Regions from separate parts of the Streptomyces sp. NPDC057565 genome, predicted to be linked through region 2. Evidence: riboswitches for the same ligand, from Rfam matches in the RefSeq annotation. Region 2 holds a riboswitch; each other region holds the start of a gene.

Region 1 (4,926 bases), on a different contig from region 2:
GGCCGCGCAGTGCATCAGCGCGGGAACGCTGTCCTCGGCCAGGGCGTGCAGCACCCGGCTGTGCTCGGCGGTACGGTCCCTGATGATCGACTTGTACGAGGCGGTCATCCGCGCGACTCCCTTGCCGTCGGCAAGGATCGAGCGCAGCTGCTCGATGTCGCCGTCGCGGACCATCCGCCAGAATTCGGCGCCGTCGGCCGGGTCGGAGAGCGGAATGTTCACATTGCGTACGCCCGGCAGGTCCACGTCCAGGCCGTCGAGCCTGTGGTCCGCCGCATTGCGGAAGTCGAAGATCGTGTGCAGCCCGAGGCCGCCGAGGAACGCGGCGTCCTCGTCGGTGGCGTGCGCGAGGTGACCGCTGCGGAAGAGCCGTCCGTACCGCACCCGGCGGCCGTCCGTGGTGGGCAGGCCACCCACATCGCGGAAGTTGCGCACACCTGCCAGCTCGGGTTCCGTCGACGGGACCTGCGGCACCTGCTGCGTCACGGTGTCTCCTGGAGTGTCTGGCGTCGGCGCGGCTCGCCGGCGAGGTCAGTTCCTGCGACGATACGACATTGATTCCTCGGGCAATCATCTCGGCCGTTTCCTGCTGAACTCCCCACGGAATTCCCCTCGCACGGGCGTTGCCCGGCCGTCGGCCGGCGGTCGATGATGTGCGGAACTGTGGGAATGTGGGGATGGCATGATCGAGACGGGTGACCGGGGTCGGACCTGGCTGCTGACCGGGGCGAGCGGCAGCTACGCGCTGCACCTCACCGACCGGGACCAACTGCTGCATCTGCACTGGGGGCCACGGATCTCCCTCGCGGCCGCCGAGGCCCTCGCCGCCGCGCCCGAGCCGCCCTTCCGGGGCTTCGAGTCGCAGCTGGACGGCCGCGAGGAGTACCCGGTCGAGGGCGGCCCCCGCTTCGTCCGGCCGGCTCTCTCCGTACGCACCCCCGAAGTCCGTGGCACCGAATGGGTGTTCGCCGGGGCCGCCGTGGACGGCGACGAACTCCGTATCGCGTTCTCTGACTCCGTGCAGTGGCTCGCGCTCACCCTGCACTACCGGATGCGGGACGACTCCGATGTCATCGAGCGCTGGGCCACCGTCACCCACACCGGTCCTGACGGTCCGCCGCTGGAGCTGCTGCGCGCCGACGCGGCGGCCTGGGCGCTGCCCGCCCGCGACAGCTGGCGGCTGAGCCAGCTGCACGGCCGCTGGGCGGCTGAGACACAGCTCGTGCGGTCGGAGCTGACGTACGGCGAGAAGGTCCTCTCCAGTCGGCGCGGCCACACCGGACACCAGTTCCTGCCATGGGTCGCGCTCGACGCGGACGGCGCCGCCACCGAGGAGGACGGCGAGGTGTACGGCTGCGCGCTCGGCTGGTCCGGCTCGTGGCGGATCGCGGTGCAGCAGCTCCCCGACGGGCTCGTGCAGATCACCGGAGGCGCCGGATACGACGACTCCGGGCTGCTTCGGCTGGCACAGGGGGAGACGTACACCACACCGGTGTTCGCCGGTCTGTGGAGCGCCGAAGGGTTCGGCGGGGCGAGCCGGGCCTGGCACGCCTGGCAACTGGCCCATGTCGTCCCGGACGCCGAGAGCCTGCGGCCGGTGCTCTACAACTCCTGGGAGGCGACCGGCTTCGACATCGTGGAGGACCAGCAGCGCGCCCTCGCCGAGCGTGCCGCCGCGATGGGCGTCGAGTTGTTCGTCGTGGACGACGCGTGGTTCGGGCAGCGCACCAGCGACCGGGCCGGACCAGGCGACTGGACCCCCAACCCCGAGCGATTTCCCGGCGGGCTGAAGCCGCTCGCCGACGAAGTGCACGGACTCGGCATGCAGTTCGGCATTTGGGTCGAGCCGGAGATGGTGAACGCCGACAGTGATCTGTATCGCGCGCACCCCGACTGGGTGCAGCACTTCCCCGGGCGGACCCGGACCGAATTCCGTCATCAGCTGGTGCTCAATCTGGCCCGGACCGATGTGCAGAATCATCTGTGGGAGCAGCTCGACACGCTGCTCTCCAGCGCCCCGATCGACTATGTGAAATGGGACTTCAACCGCTGCTTCACCGATGCGGGCTGGCCGGGCGAGGACTATCCGCAGAAGCTCTGGATCGCGCATGTGGACGCGCTCTACGCGCTGATCGACCGACTGCGGGCCGCCCACCCCGGCGTCGCCTTCGAGTCCTGCTCGGGCGGCGGCGGCCGGATCGACCTGGGAATCCTCGCCCGTACCGACCAGGTGTGGACCTCCGACAACACCGACCCGCTCGACCGGCTCGCCATCCAGGAGGGCTTCGGGCAGATCCATCCGGCGCGAGTGATGGCCGCCTGGGTCACCGACAGTCCGAATGTCCAGCTCAACAGCAGAACCAGTTCGCTGCGTTTCCGCTTCGTCAGCGCGATGGCCGGGGTGCTCGGGGTCGGCGGGGATCTCACCGAGTGGAGTGACGAGGAGCTGGCCGAGGCGCGGAGCTGGGTGGATCTCTACAAGGAGATCCGTCCCGCGGTGCAGCGCGGCGCGCTGTACCGGCTGCGTGCCCCGCGCGGTGGGCTCAGCGCCGTGCAGTACGTGCACGGCGACGAGGCCGTCGTGCTGATGTGGCTGGAGGCGCAGCGGTACGGGGAGCGGCCGCCGGCCCTGCGGCTGCGCGGGCTCGACCCTGCGGCGACCTACACGGACCTGGACACCGGGGCGGTCCACCACGGTGCCGTGCTGCTGCATCAGGGTCTGCACACCGGGCTGCGGGGGGATCTGGACGCGAAGGTGCTGAGGCTCCGACGTGGCGGACGTCCATGACATGTCCGTATTGCGGCATTTAGTGGAACATGGCCTACTTCTGCGGGAGATGATGCCCTATCCGTGAGCGGGATCATATCCGTGACGGTGTGTGGTGGCGCCACGGATGGGTATTCCGGACGTCGCGCGGAAAGCCAAGATCCGTAATCCACGGAGGGTGACCGGAATTCCGCGCCGATTTCCCTTCGTGGATTCCCTTGAGTAATCGATGGCTTGTTTCCGCCGTCCTCGCTCGCCTACGGTCACCCTCAATCCGGACGGACCGCCCAATCCTGCCGCCGCCCGGAATTCGCACCCACCCACGTGTGGCAGGAGCGGGGGAACCAGGTAAGCCGCCGCCCGGAGAGATCCGGCCGGCTCGGGGTGAAGTCGCGAACCGCGACCGGGCATCTCCAGCCCGAACCCGACAGCTCACCTCGTAGGCGCCGGAGAGGAAATTCTTCATGCCCACATCGGGTAAGCATCGCCGTACCAAGTCCAGCACGATCGCCCGTGGCGTCGCCGCCGTCGGCGCCGGTGGGGCCGTCATCGCCCTTCCGCTGCTCGGCGCCACCGGTGCCCACGCCGCGGAGCAGGCCGCGCCCACCGCGCAGTCGGCAGCCACGCACGTCGCCGTCGAGGCCGCGCCGGTCGTGAAGAAGCAGGTCGAGACCCGGACGTACTCCGTCGTCGCCGGTGACTACCTGTCGAAGATCGCCGCCGAGCAGCAGGTCAAGGGCGGCTGGCAGAAGCTGTACCAGGACAACCGCGAGGTCGTCGGCGAGAACCCGAGCCTGATCCTCCCGGGCATGAAGCTGACGCTCGGCGGCAAGCCGGCCGGCTCCGCCGCGGCGGACACGCAGTCCGCCCCGGCTCCGTCGACCTCCTCGGCCGACAAGTCCACGTCGCAGTCCAAGGCTTCGGAGTCCGCCAAGACCTCCGCCGCGGCGGTCCAGAGCACCAACTCCGGCTACGTGCACCCGGTCCCGGGCAAGCACACCACCGCCTACCGTGCCTCCGGCGCCAACTGGTCCAGCGGCAGCCACACGGGTATCGACTTCCCGGTCGCCACCGGCACCAGTGTGAAGGCGATCACCTCCGGCACCGTCGTCACCGCCGGCTGGGGTGGCGCGTACGGCAACCAGGTCGTCATCAAGCACGCCGACGGCCGCTACTCGCAGTACGGCCACATGTCCTCGCTCTCCGTCTCGGCGGGCCAGACCGTGACCGCCGGCCAGCAGGTCGGCCTCTCCGGCGCGACCGGCAACGCCACCGGCCCGCACCTGCACTTCGAGGTCCGCACCGGCCCGGCGTACGGGTCGGACATCGACCCGATCGCCTACCTGGCCTCGCACGGGATCTACGTCTGATCCACGGCTGATCCGGTCGGCTCGGTGAAGGGGCGGTGCGCGGCGGCGCACCGCCCCTTCACTTATTCCCCCTTTACCAAAACCTGACCGGGTGGTCTATCTCACCACCCGTCAACCCTTTATTACGGTCGCGTAGGTCACATTCGGCGGTGCAGGATATGCGCTTGTGGCAGACGATTCGAGAAACAATCAACGTGGCGTCATCAACCGGCATGGCGCCATCGGGTCGTACGCAGCGATTGGCGACAGCTTCACCGAGGGAGTCGGAGACCCCGGCCCGGACGGAACCTTCGTCGGCTGGGCGGACCGATTCGCGGTACTTCTCGCGGACCAGCTCCCGGACACCGATGCGGCGACGAGCCCCGAGGGCTCCGCGCACGGAAACTTCCGGTACGCCAATCTCGCCGTACGCGGACGCCTCCTCGACCAGATCGTCGAGGAGCAGGTGCCGCGCGCCAAGGAGCTCGCACCTGATCTGGTGAGCTTCTGCGCGGGCGGCAATGACATCATCCGGCCCGGCACCGACCCGGACGACGTGGCCGAGCGCTTCGAGCGCGCGGTCGCCGAGCTGACCGACTCGGTCGGCACCGTCCTGGTGACCACCGGCTTCGACACCCGCGGCGTTCCCGTACTGCGCCATCTGCGCGGCAAGATCGCCACGTACACCGCCCATGTGCGCTCCATCGCCGACCGCTACGACTGCCCCGTCCTGGACCTGTGGTCGCTGAAGTCCGTGCAGGACCGGCGCGCCTGGGACGACGACCGGCTCCACCTGTCGCCCGAGGGGCA
Region 2 (4,926 bases):
ACGACGTCGATGTCGAGGATCTTCTCCTCGAAGTCGTCCGGCGGCGGGGTCTTCGTACTGCGGCGGGCCATCGCTGCTGCGACTCCTTCACAGATCTGTTCGGGCAACCTCTGGTTCTGACGCGGACCATTGTGGACCGCCGCACTGACAACGCCGACCTCGCCCCGTCCCTAGGCCCTGTCCAACCGGTCTTCGTGGGCCCGCAACGTCCGGCACGGCACCTCGCCGCGTTCTCTTCAGTCGTCCACGTATGTCCAGTACGAGCACGATCCTCCGCCTCGCGATGCACCGCACCATACGCCGCAGACCGATCCACGAAGATCGGCCGGACAGGACCTGGCGCTCTTTCACGCGAACTTCCACGGCACGGGAACTTCGCCAGGTGTCGGTGCGCTTGCTTACAGTGGCAGGTCTCGCAGGAAATCCAGTATCGCGATCGAAGGGACGTACATGCCCATGGGTCACACGGCCACAGCCCAGGCCGGCTCCGGCGGCTTGACAGCGACCGAGCACCGCCTGGCCAACGGCCTGCGCGTGGTGCTCTCCGAGGACCATCTGACCCCGGTCGCCGCGGTGTGCCTCTGGTACGACGTCGGGTCGCGCCACGAGGTCAAGGGGCGCACGGGTCTGGCTCACCTCTTCGAGCACCTGATGTTCCAGGGCTCCGGACAGGTCAAGGGGAACGGACACTTCGAGCTGGTGCAGGGCGCCGGCGGCTCCCTCAACGGGACGACCAGCTTCGAACGCACCAACTACTTCGAGACGATGCCCACGCATCAGCTGGAACTGGCCCTGTGGCTCGAAGCCGACCGGATGGGCTCGCTGCTCGCCGCGCTCGACGACGAGTCCATGGAGAACCAGCGGGACGTCGTCAAGAACGAGCGCCGCCAGCGGTACGACAACGTTCCGTACGGTACGGCGTTCGAGAGGCTGACCGCCCTCGCCTATCCCGAGGGCCACCCGTACCACCACACCCCGATCGGCTCGATGGCCGACCTGGACGCGGCGACGCTCGACGACGCGCGGACCTTCTTCCGTACGTACTACGCACCCAACAACGCGGTGCTGTCGGTCGTCGGCGACATCGACCCGGAGCAGACGCTCGCCTGGATCGAGAAGTACTTCGGCTCCATCCCGTCCCACGACGGCAAGCAGCCGCCGCGCGACGGCACGCTCCCCGAGATCATCGGCGAGCAGCTGCGCGAAGAGGTCCACGAGGAGGTCCCGGCCCGGGCCCTGATGGCCGCCTACCGGCTGCCGCACGACGGCACCAGGGAGTGCGACGCCGCGGATCTCGCGCTGACCGTGCTCGGCGGCGGCGAGTCCTCCCGGCTGCACAACCGCCTGGTCCGCCGCGACCGCACGGCCGTTGCGGCAGGTTTCGGGCTGCTGCGGCTGGCCGGCGCGCCCTCGCTCGGCTGGCTGGACGTGAAGGCGTCCGGCGGTGTCGAGGTGGCGCAGATCGAGGCCGCGGTCGACGAGGAGCTGGCCCGGTTCGCCGCCGAGGGCCCCACGCCCGAGGAAATGGAGCGTGCTCAGGCACAGTTGGAGCGCGAGTGGCTGGACCGGCTCGGTACGGTCGCGGGCCGCGCCGATGAACTCTGCCGGTTCGCCGTGCTGTTCGGGGACCCGCAGCTCGCCCTGACCGCCGTCCAGCGGGTCCTCGACGTCACCGCGGAGGAGGTCCAGGCGGCGGCCAGGGCCCAGCTGCGTCCCGACAACCGGGCGGTGCTCGTCTACGAGCCGGTCGAGCCGGCCGAATCCGCCGACGCGGAAGCCGACGAGACGGACACCGACACCGACGCGCACGAAGGGGCGGACAAGTGACCGACGCTGCCGCGACTGGAGTTTCGATGGAGTACCACCCGCAGCCGGCCCCCGGCACGGCCAGGCCCTGGGCCTTTCCCGCCCCCGAGCGCGGCGCCCTGCCCAACGGGCTGACGGTGCTGCGCTGCCACCGTCCCGGCCAGCAGGTCGTCGCGGTCGAGATCTTCCTCGACGCCCCGCTGGACGCCGAGCCCGAGGGCCTCGACGGCGTGGCCACGATCATGGCGCGGGCCCTTTCCGAGGGCACGGACAAGCACTCCGCCGAGGAGTTCGCCGCCGAGCTGGAGCGTTGCGGCGCCACCCTCGACGCGCATGCCGACCATCCCGGCATGCGGGTCTCCCTGGAGGTCCCGGCTTCTCGGCTGGCCAAGGCGCTCGGGCTGATCGCCGAGGCGCTGCGGGCGCCCGCGTTCGCCGACAGCGAGGTCGAGCGACTGGTGAACAACCGGCTCGACGAGATTCCGCACGAGCAGGCCAACCCGGCCCGGCGTGCCGCCAAGCAGCTCTCCAAGGAGCTCTTCCCGGCCACGTCGCGGATGTCGCGCCCGCGCCAGGGCAGCGAGGAGACGGTGGAGCGGATCGACTCCGCGGCCGTGCGCGCCTTCTACGAGGCCCATGTCCGGCCGTCCACCGCGACCGCCGTCGTCGTCGGTGACCTCACCGGTATCGACCTGGACGCCCTGCTCGCCGACACCATCGGCGACTGGACCGGGAACACTGTGGAGCCCCGTCCGGTCCCGCCGATCACCGCCGACGACACCGGCCGCGTGGTGATCGTCGACCGTCCGGGCGCCGTGCAGACGCAGCTGCTGATCGGCCGCATCGGCGCCGACCGGCACGACAGCGTGTGGCCGGCCCAGGTCCTCGGCACCTACTGCCTGGGCGGCACGCTCACTTCCCGGCTGGACCGGGTGCTGCGCGAGGAGAAGGGGTACACCTACGGCGTCCGGGCCTTCGGGCAGGTCCTGCGCTCGACGGCCCCGGACTCCGCCTCCGGTGCGACCGGCGCGGCGATGCTGGCGATCAGCGGCTCGGTGGACACGGAGTCCACCGGACCGGCGCTCGACGACCTGTGGAAGGTCCTGCGGACGCTGGCGGCCGAGGGGCTGACCGACGCCGAGCGCGAGACCGCTGTGCAGAACCTCGTGGGTGTCGCCCCGCTGAAGTTCGAGACGGCTGCCTCCGTCGCAGGCACGCTCGCCGACCAGGTCGAGCAGCACCTCCCGGACGACTACCAGGCACAGTTGTACGCCCGCCTGGCCGAGACCGGCACGGTCGAGGCGACCGCAGCCGTGGTCAACGCCTTCCCCGTGGACCGGCTGGTCACGATTCTCGTCGGCGACGCCGCGCAGATCGAGGAGCCGGTCAGGGCGTTGGGCATCGGAGAGGTGTCGGTCGTCACCGGCTGATGCGCCAAAGTCCCGCAAAGAGGGACAAAGAGAGACCCTGGCGAGTCACTTCTCGCCAGGGTCTTCTCTTTTGTCTGATTTGAGATGAAAGCTCATCGCTTGCCCTGTGGGATGCGCTACAAAACGCCCTGTCCGTTTGGTGAATGAAAGTGCCCCCGCCTAGCGTCGGCTCCGCTGTCCGTCACTCGTATGCCGCATCCGTGGCGCCGGGCAGTGATCGCCGAGTCCCCGTCAGGCGCGAGCCCGGGGAGCCGGGGACCCACGCAGTCCCTGGGGTGAATCGGATGCCGCGACCTCCTGTGAGGCCGGGGATCCGTAGGAGACCTTCCTGCTCCGAACCCGTCAGCTAACCCGGTAGGCGAGAAGGAAGGAAAGGACCAGCTACTTCATGGCGTTCACCCGCCCCACCGGGAAGCACCGTGCCCCGAGCCGCCTGACGCGCAGGAGCGCGCGCATCGCCGGAGTCGCGACGCTGGCGACCACCGGCGTCATCGGCGGACTGGCCTCTCCGGCCCTCGCCACGGATGCCGAGGCCCCCTCCGTCAGTGAGACCGGCCTGACCCAGATCATCGCCATCGAGGGTGCCCTCGCCGACCAGGTGGCCACCCAGGCCGACGTGCAGAAGCGCCAGGCCGACGTCGCCGCGAAGGCGAAGGCCGCCGCGGCAGCCAAGGCCAAGGCCAAGGCGAAGGCCGAGGCGGCGGCGAAGGCCAAGGCCGAGGCCGAGGCCCGCGCCAAGGCGGCCCGCGACGCGAAGGCCCGCGCCGCCCGTTCCGCCGAGCGCACCCGCCTGGGCTCCTTCCAGCTCCCGGTCGCCGGTTCGTACGTCACCACCGGCTACAAGTCGAGCGGTGCCCTCTGGTCCTCCGGCAGGCACTCGGGCATCGACTTCCACGCGGCCTCCGGAAGCTCCGTCGTCGCCGTCGGCGCCGGCACGGTCGTCGAGGCGGGCTGGGGCGGCGCATACGGCAACAACATCGTGCTGCGGATGACGGACGGCACGTACACCCAGTACGGTCACCTCTCCTCGATCGGCGTCTCCGTCGGCCAGAGCGTCGGCGCGGGCCAGCAGATCGGCCTCTCCGGCTCGACCGGCAACTCCACCGGACCGCACCTCCACTTCGAGGCCCGCACCACGCCCTCGTACGGCTCCGACATGGACCCCGTGGCGTACCTGCGCGCCCATGGTGTGAACGTCTGACCCGACGTTCCCTCCGCAACACCGCGAAGGCCCCGGTTTCCCGCCGGGGCCTTCGTCGTGTCCGCCCCTGCCGAACCGCCCCGCAGAACCGGCCCCGGGCCAAAAGATATTCATGGTTTTCGGCCCGGCGTCGGAAATGCAGCCGCATTGCAATAGAGTCACAGAACAGGCGTCGATCGGCCGCGTTTCGCGGGGATTAAGGCGGAGGTTCGGACATGCGCATTCCGGCGCAATCGGTATGCACGGCAATCCGTGACGACATCGTCTCCGGTGTCTTCGAGCACGGCAGCAGACTCACCGAGGAGCTGCTCGCGCGTCGTTACGGGGTCTCCCGTGTCCCGGTGCGGGAAGCGCTGCGCACCCTGGAGTCCGAGGGCTTCGTGGTCACTCGCCGGCATGCGGGTGCCTGCGTCGCCGAGCCCACCGAACAGGAGGCCGCCGACCTTCTGGAGGTACGGATGCTGCTGGAGCCGCTGGGTGCGGCCCGTG
Region 3 (4,926 bases), on a different contig from region 2:
CGTTCACGCCGCGCCGGGTCGCCGAGTTCGCCCCGCGCGTGCAGGAGCTGACGGACCACCTCATCGACAACTTCATCGAGGAGGGATCCGCGGACCTCATCCACGACTTCGCGTTCCCGCTCCCCATCTACGCGATCTGTGACCTGCTTGGCGTCCCGCGCGAGGACCAGGACGACTTCCGGGACTGGGCGGGGATGATGATCCGCCACGGCGGTGGTCCGCGCGGCGGGGTGGCCCGGTCGGTGAAGAAGATGCGCGGCTATCTCGCGGAGCTCATCCACCGGAAGCGGGAGAACCCGGGGGAGGACCTGATCTCGGGGCTGATCCGGGCGAGCGACCACGGCGAACACCTCACCGAGAACGAGGCCGCCGCCATGGCTTTCATCCTCCTCTTCGCGGGATTCGAGACGACGGTCAATCTCATCGGCAACGGGGTGTACGCCCTGCTGCGCAATCCGGAGCAGCGGGAGCGGCTGCAGCGCTCGCTCGACGCGGGGGAGAGTGGGCTGCTGGAGACCGGCATCGAGGAACTGCTGCGGTACGACGGTCCGGTGGAGCTGGCGACCTGGCGGTTCGCCACCGAGCCGCTGACCCTCGGCGGGCAGCGGATCGCGGCGGGCGACCCCGTACTGGTGGTGCTCGCCGCCGCCGACCGGGACCCGGAACGGTTTACGGACCCGGACACGCTGGACCTCGCGCGGCGTGACAATCAGCACCTCGGATACGGGCACGGCATCCATTACTGCCTGGGAGCACCGCTTGCCCGACTGGAGGGGCAGGCTGCCCTGGCCACGCTGCTGAGGCGCCTCCCGGACCTGCGGCTTGCGGTGAAACCTACCGATTTGCGGTGGCGTGGCGGGCTCATCATGCGTGGACTGCGCACGCTCCCGGTGGAGTTCGGTCCCGGCCTGCGGTGCGGTGAAAGTGACACTCTGTCAACCCTGTGACTTTCACGTGATCTGCGCTGCATCGACTTGTGACAAGCGTTCGAGTGCCGCTACGTTCACCGTTCGACTCACCAGTCACTTGTCAGTCACACGGAAGGCAATCCCATGGGCTCCGCGAACGGCAGGCACCGTCGCCCTCGCCAGGCACCCGCGATCGTCGTCGCCGCAGGCGTGACCGGTTCGGCCATCGCCATCCCCCTGCTCGGCGCGGCCGGTGCGCACGCCGCCGACGCCACGACCTGGGACCAGGTCGCAGAGTGCGAGAGCGGCGGCATGTGGAGCGCCGACCTCGGCAACGGCTTCTATGGCGGTCTTCAGTTCTCGCAGGACGACTGGAAGGCGTACGGCGGTAAGGCGTACGCCCCGCGCGCCGACCTCGCCAGTCGCGCGCAGCAGATAGCGGTCGCCGAGAAGGTCCTGGACGATCAGGGGCCGAAGGCGTGGCCCAGCTGTGCGGCGATCTCCGGGCTCACGGAGGACGGGTCGTTGCCGGGGGTCGACCCGGGAGTCGTGCCGTCGGCCGAACCGGCGGAGAACGAGGATGAGTCCGGGGCGCCGTCCGCCGAGGCGTCCGCCACGCCTTCGGGCAAGGCGTCTCACAAGCCGTCAGCCACGCCGTCGTCCAAGAAGTCTGATTCACCCGACTCGCACCGAAAGTCTGGCTCGTCCGGCAATGAGACGGGTGGTAAGCACCGCGGTGCGCCGGCCTCCGAGGTGAGCCAGGGCGCGGACAGGGGCGGCGACCGGGACTCGGGTCGGCATGTTTCCCGCGGTAACAGTGAGGGGCGCGACACGCGCGCGGCGGCGACAGGCGGCGATTACACCGTCCGGCCGGGCGACAGCCTCTCGGCGATTGCTGACGCACAGAAGGTTCCCGGTGGATGGCCCGCTCTCTATGAGGCGAACAAGGGTGCGGTCGGCAGTGACCCGGACCTCATCCTGCCTGGCCAGGGTCTCGATCTCGGCGTGAAGTCGAAGTGAGGGCAGTCTGATAAACGGCTAAAAGCACCCCAAAAATCGGGGTAGTTCAGGGGCCTATGTCCGCTTATACGTAAGTGAGACATGGGTCTCTTTGTGTCAACTGGCGTGTCGCGTCTGCCGGGTCTGTCCGCACCGCTCCTCACCTGCGAAAACACTGTGCGATCGGATGCATGTAAGGACTGATTGTCCGTTATGCCCATCTTTGAATGTCGAGGTTGCGTACGTTTACGGTCGGAACCGCTCGCACCGCGGGCCCCGTCGACCGTCACGCCGAATCCTGCCGTCGGTCGAAGGGAACAGACGCGTAAAGCGCCGTAGGCAGGAGCGGGGGACCCAGGTAAGCCGCCGGGCCCGATGGCCGAAAGACCGTCAGGACCGGCTCGGGGTGAAGTCGCGTGCTAGGACATGCGACCGGGCAACTCACTTGGCCCGAACCCGACAGCTCACCTCGTAGGCGTCGGTGAGGAGAAGTTCCATGCTGCTGAACAGCAAGGGCAAGCACCGTCGCCCGTCCAAGGCCGTCCGTGTCGCCACGCTCGCCGGCGTCACCGGTGCCGCCATCGCCGCTCCCCTGATGGGTGCGACCGGTGCCTCCGCAGCCTCCGTCGCCACGTGGGACGCCGTCGCCCAGTGCGAGTCCGGTGGCAACTGGTCCATCAACACCGGCAACGGCTACTACGGCGGCCTGCAGTTCTCGCAGTCCAGCTGGGCCGCCGCCGGTGGTACCCAGTACGCCCCGCGCGCCGACCTGGCCACCAAGGCTCAGCAGATCGCCACCGCCGAGAAGCTTCTTGCCATGCAGGGCCCGGGTGCCTGGGGCTGCGCCGGCGCCGGCGGCCTGAAGAACGACGGTGTCGACCCGGGCGTCGACACCGGCTCCACCGCGAAGCAGAGCGCCCCGGCGCAGGAGTCGAAGCAGGCCGCGCCGAAGCGGGTCGAGCGCACCGAGGCCCCCGCCGCCTCCCGCGCGAACCGCGGTACCGCCCCCAAGGCCGCGACCAAGAAGACCGTCACCACGCCGACCGGCGCGAAGGTCGCCAAGGGCGACGGCGAGTACAAGGTGAAGTCCGGCGACTCTCTCAGCAAGATCGCCGCGCAGCACGAGGTGAAGGGCGGCTGGCAGCAGCTCTTCAAGCTGAACAAGGACATCGTCGAGGACGCCGACCTGATCTACCCGGGTCAGCAGCTCCATCTGACGAAGTAGGACGGGCCTCCGTATCTACGGGCTCCCCGTAGATACGGGCTCTCTCCTCCCCGAGCACCCCGACCCGGCGCGGATTCCCCCGTACGCGCCGGGTCGGGGTTTCTGCCTCAGCGTTCAACTGTTGTCCTTACCGTCCAGTAGAAATCTGGATCTTTGCCCTGCTATGAGTTCCCTTGGGTCCTTTTTCGTCCCAGGAGGCGGGCGGTCGGCGAACCCAGGTGGCCCAGCCGGTTAGGCTCTTGTCGCAAGGCCAAAGCGACCCTGCACAACCAGCGTCATATCCCAGAAGGAGATGCCTCGTGCCGTCCATCGACGTCGTCGTAGCCCGGGAAATCCTCGACTCCCGCGGAAACCCCACGGTCGAGGTCGAGGTCGGCCTCGACGACGGCAGCACGGGCCGTGCTGCTGTTCCGTCCGGCGCCTCCACCGGTGCGTTCGAGGCCATTGAGCTTCGCGACGGTGACCCCAACCGCTACCAGGGCAAGGGCGTCGAGAAGGCCGTCCTCGCCGTGATCGAGCAGATCGGCCCGGAGCTCGTCGGCTACGACGCGACCGAGCAGCGGCTGATCGACCAGGCCATGTTCGACCTGGACGCCACCGAGAACAAGGGCTCGCTCGGCGCCAACGCCATCCTCGGCGTCTCGCTGGCCGTCGCACACGCCGCGTCCGAGGCCTCGGACCTGCCGCTGTTCCGCTACCTCGGTGGCCCGAACGCGCACCTGCTGCCCGTCCCGATGATGAACATCCTCAACGGTGGGTCGCACGCCGACTCCAACGTGGACATCCAGGAGTTCATGATCGCGCCGATCGGCGCGGAGTCCTTCTCCGAGGCCCTGCGCTGGGGCGCCGAGGTCTACCACACGCTGAAGAAGGTCCTGAAGACCAAGGGTCTGTCGACCGGTCTCGGCGACGAGGGCGGCTTCGCGCCGAACCTGGAGTCGAACCGCGCAGCCCTGGACCTCATCCTCGAGGCCATCAAGGAAGCCGGTTACGCCCCGGGCAAGGACATCGCGCTCGCGCTCGACGTCGCCGCCTCGGAGTTCTACAAGGACGGCAAGTACGAGTTCGAGGGCAAGTCCCGCTCGGCCGCCGAGATGACCGAGTACTACGAGGAGCTCGTCTCCGCGTACCCGCTGGTGTCCATCGAGGACCCGCTGTACGAGGACGACTGGGCCGGCTGGAACGTCATCACCCAGAAGCTCGGCGCCAAGGTGCAGATCGTCGGTGACGACCTGTTCGTCACCAACCCGGAGCGCCTGGCCCGCGGCATCGAGGAGGGCTCCGCCAACGCCCTGCTCGTCAAGGTCAACCAGATCGGTTCGCTGACCGAGACCCTGGACGCCGTCGAGCTCGCCCAGCGCAACGGCTTCAAGTGCATGATGTCCCACCGCTCCGGCGAGACCGAGGACGTCACCATCGCCGACCTCGCCGTCGCGGTGAACTGCGGCCAGATCAAGACCGGCGCCCCGGCCCGCTCGGACCGCGTCGCCAAGTACAACCAGCTGCTGCGCATCGAGGAGATCCTCGACGACGCGGCGGTGTACGCGGGCCGCTCCGCGTTCCCGCGCTTCAAGGGCTGATCGCAGGCCCGGCATCGGGCAAAGGCCCCGGCCTCCGTCCGTCCTCGCACTCGGTCCCGTACCGTGTGCGGGGACGGACGTGCGTAGTGGGGAGGCGGAGACATGGCCGCGAAGGACCGGGAACGGTTCTCCACCGCGACCCGGCTGCGACTGCTCGGTGAGCAGACCGCCGCCCGCGTCTACCGGTCCCAGAACCGCCGCCAGGCCCGCCGTT

Evidence for each region. Region 2 has a riboswitch for cyclic di-AMP ahead of ACFU8W_RS31120 (M23 family metallopeptidase). Riboswitches for the same ligand answer to the same signal wherever they lie in the genome.
Region 1: it holds a riboswitch for cyclic di-AMP, as region 2 does, so the genes downstream of both, ACFU8W_RS00040 (peptidoglycan DD-metalloendopeptidase family protein) here and ACFU8W_RS31120 (M23 family metallopeptidase) in region 2, are expected to answer to the same signal.
Region 3: it holds a riboswitch for cyclic di-AMP, as region 2 does, so the genes downstream of both, ACFU8W_RS19975 (transglycosylase family protein) here and ACFU8W_RS31120 (M23 family metallopeptidase) in region 2, are expected to answer to the same signal.

The regions. Positions count from the first base shown of each region.
Region 1 is NZ_JBHVFU010000001.1:4,692-9,617, forward strand. It holds gene ACFU8W_RS00030 (tyrosine-protein phosphatase) at 1-486, opposite strand, end outside; gene ACFU8W_RS00035 (alpha-galactosidase) at 683-2,788, shown strand; cyclic di-AMP (ydaO/yuaA leader) riboswitch at 3,075-3,228, shown strand; gene ACFU8W_RS00040 (peptidoglycan DD-metalloendopeptidase family protein) at 3,232-4,137, shown strand; gene ACFU8W_RS00045 (SGNH/GDSL hydrolase family protein) at 4,304-4,926, shown strand, end outside.
Region 2 is NZ_JBHVFU010000024.1:27,778-32,703, reverse strand. It holds gene ACFU8W_RS31135 (DNA topoisomerase (ATP-hydrolyzing) subunit A) at 1-71, opposite strand, end outside; gene ACFU8W_RS31130 (pitrilysin family protein) at 451-1,827, shown strand; gene ACFU8W_RS31125 (M16 family metallopeptidase) at 1,854-3,236, shown strand; cyclic di-AMP (ydaO/yuaA leader) riboswitch at 3,445-3,611, shown strand; gene ACFU8W_RS31120 (M23 family metallopeptidase) at 3,625-4,437, shown strand; gene ACFU8W_RS31115 (GntR family transcriptional regulator) at 4,653-4,926, shown strand, end outside.
Region 3 is NZ_JBHVFU010000009.1:174,344-179,269, forward strand. It holds gene ACFU8W_RS19965 (cytochrome P450) at 1-947, shown strand, start outside; gene ACFU8W_RS19970 (transglycosylase family protein) at 1,053-1,928, shown strand; cyclic di-AMP (ydaO/yuaA leader) riboswitch at 2,229-2,400, shown strand; gene ACFU8W_RS19975 (transglycosylase family protein) at 2,404-3,132, shown strand; gene eno (phosphopyruvate hydratase) at 3,432-4,712, shown strand; gene ACFU8W_RS19985 (septum formation initiator family protein) at 4,815-4,926, shown strand, end outside.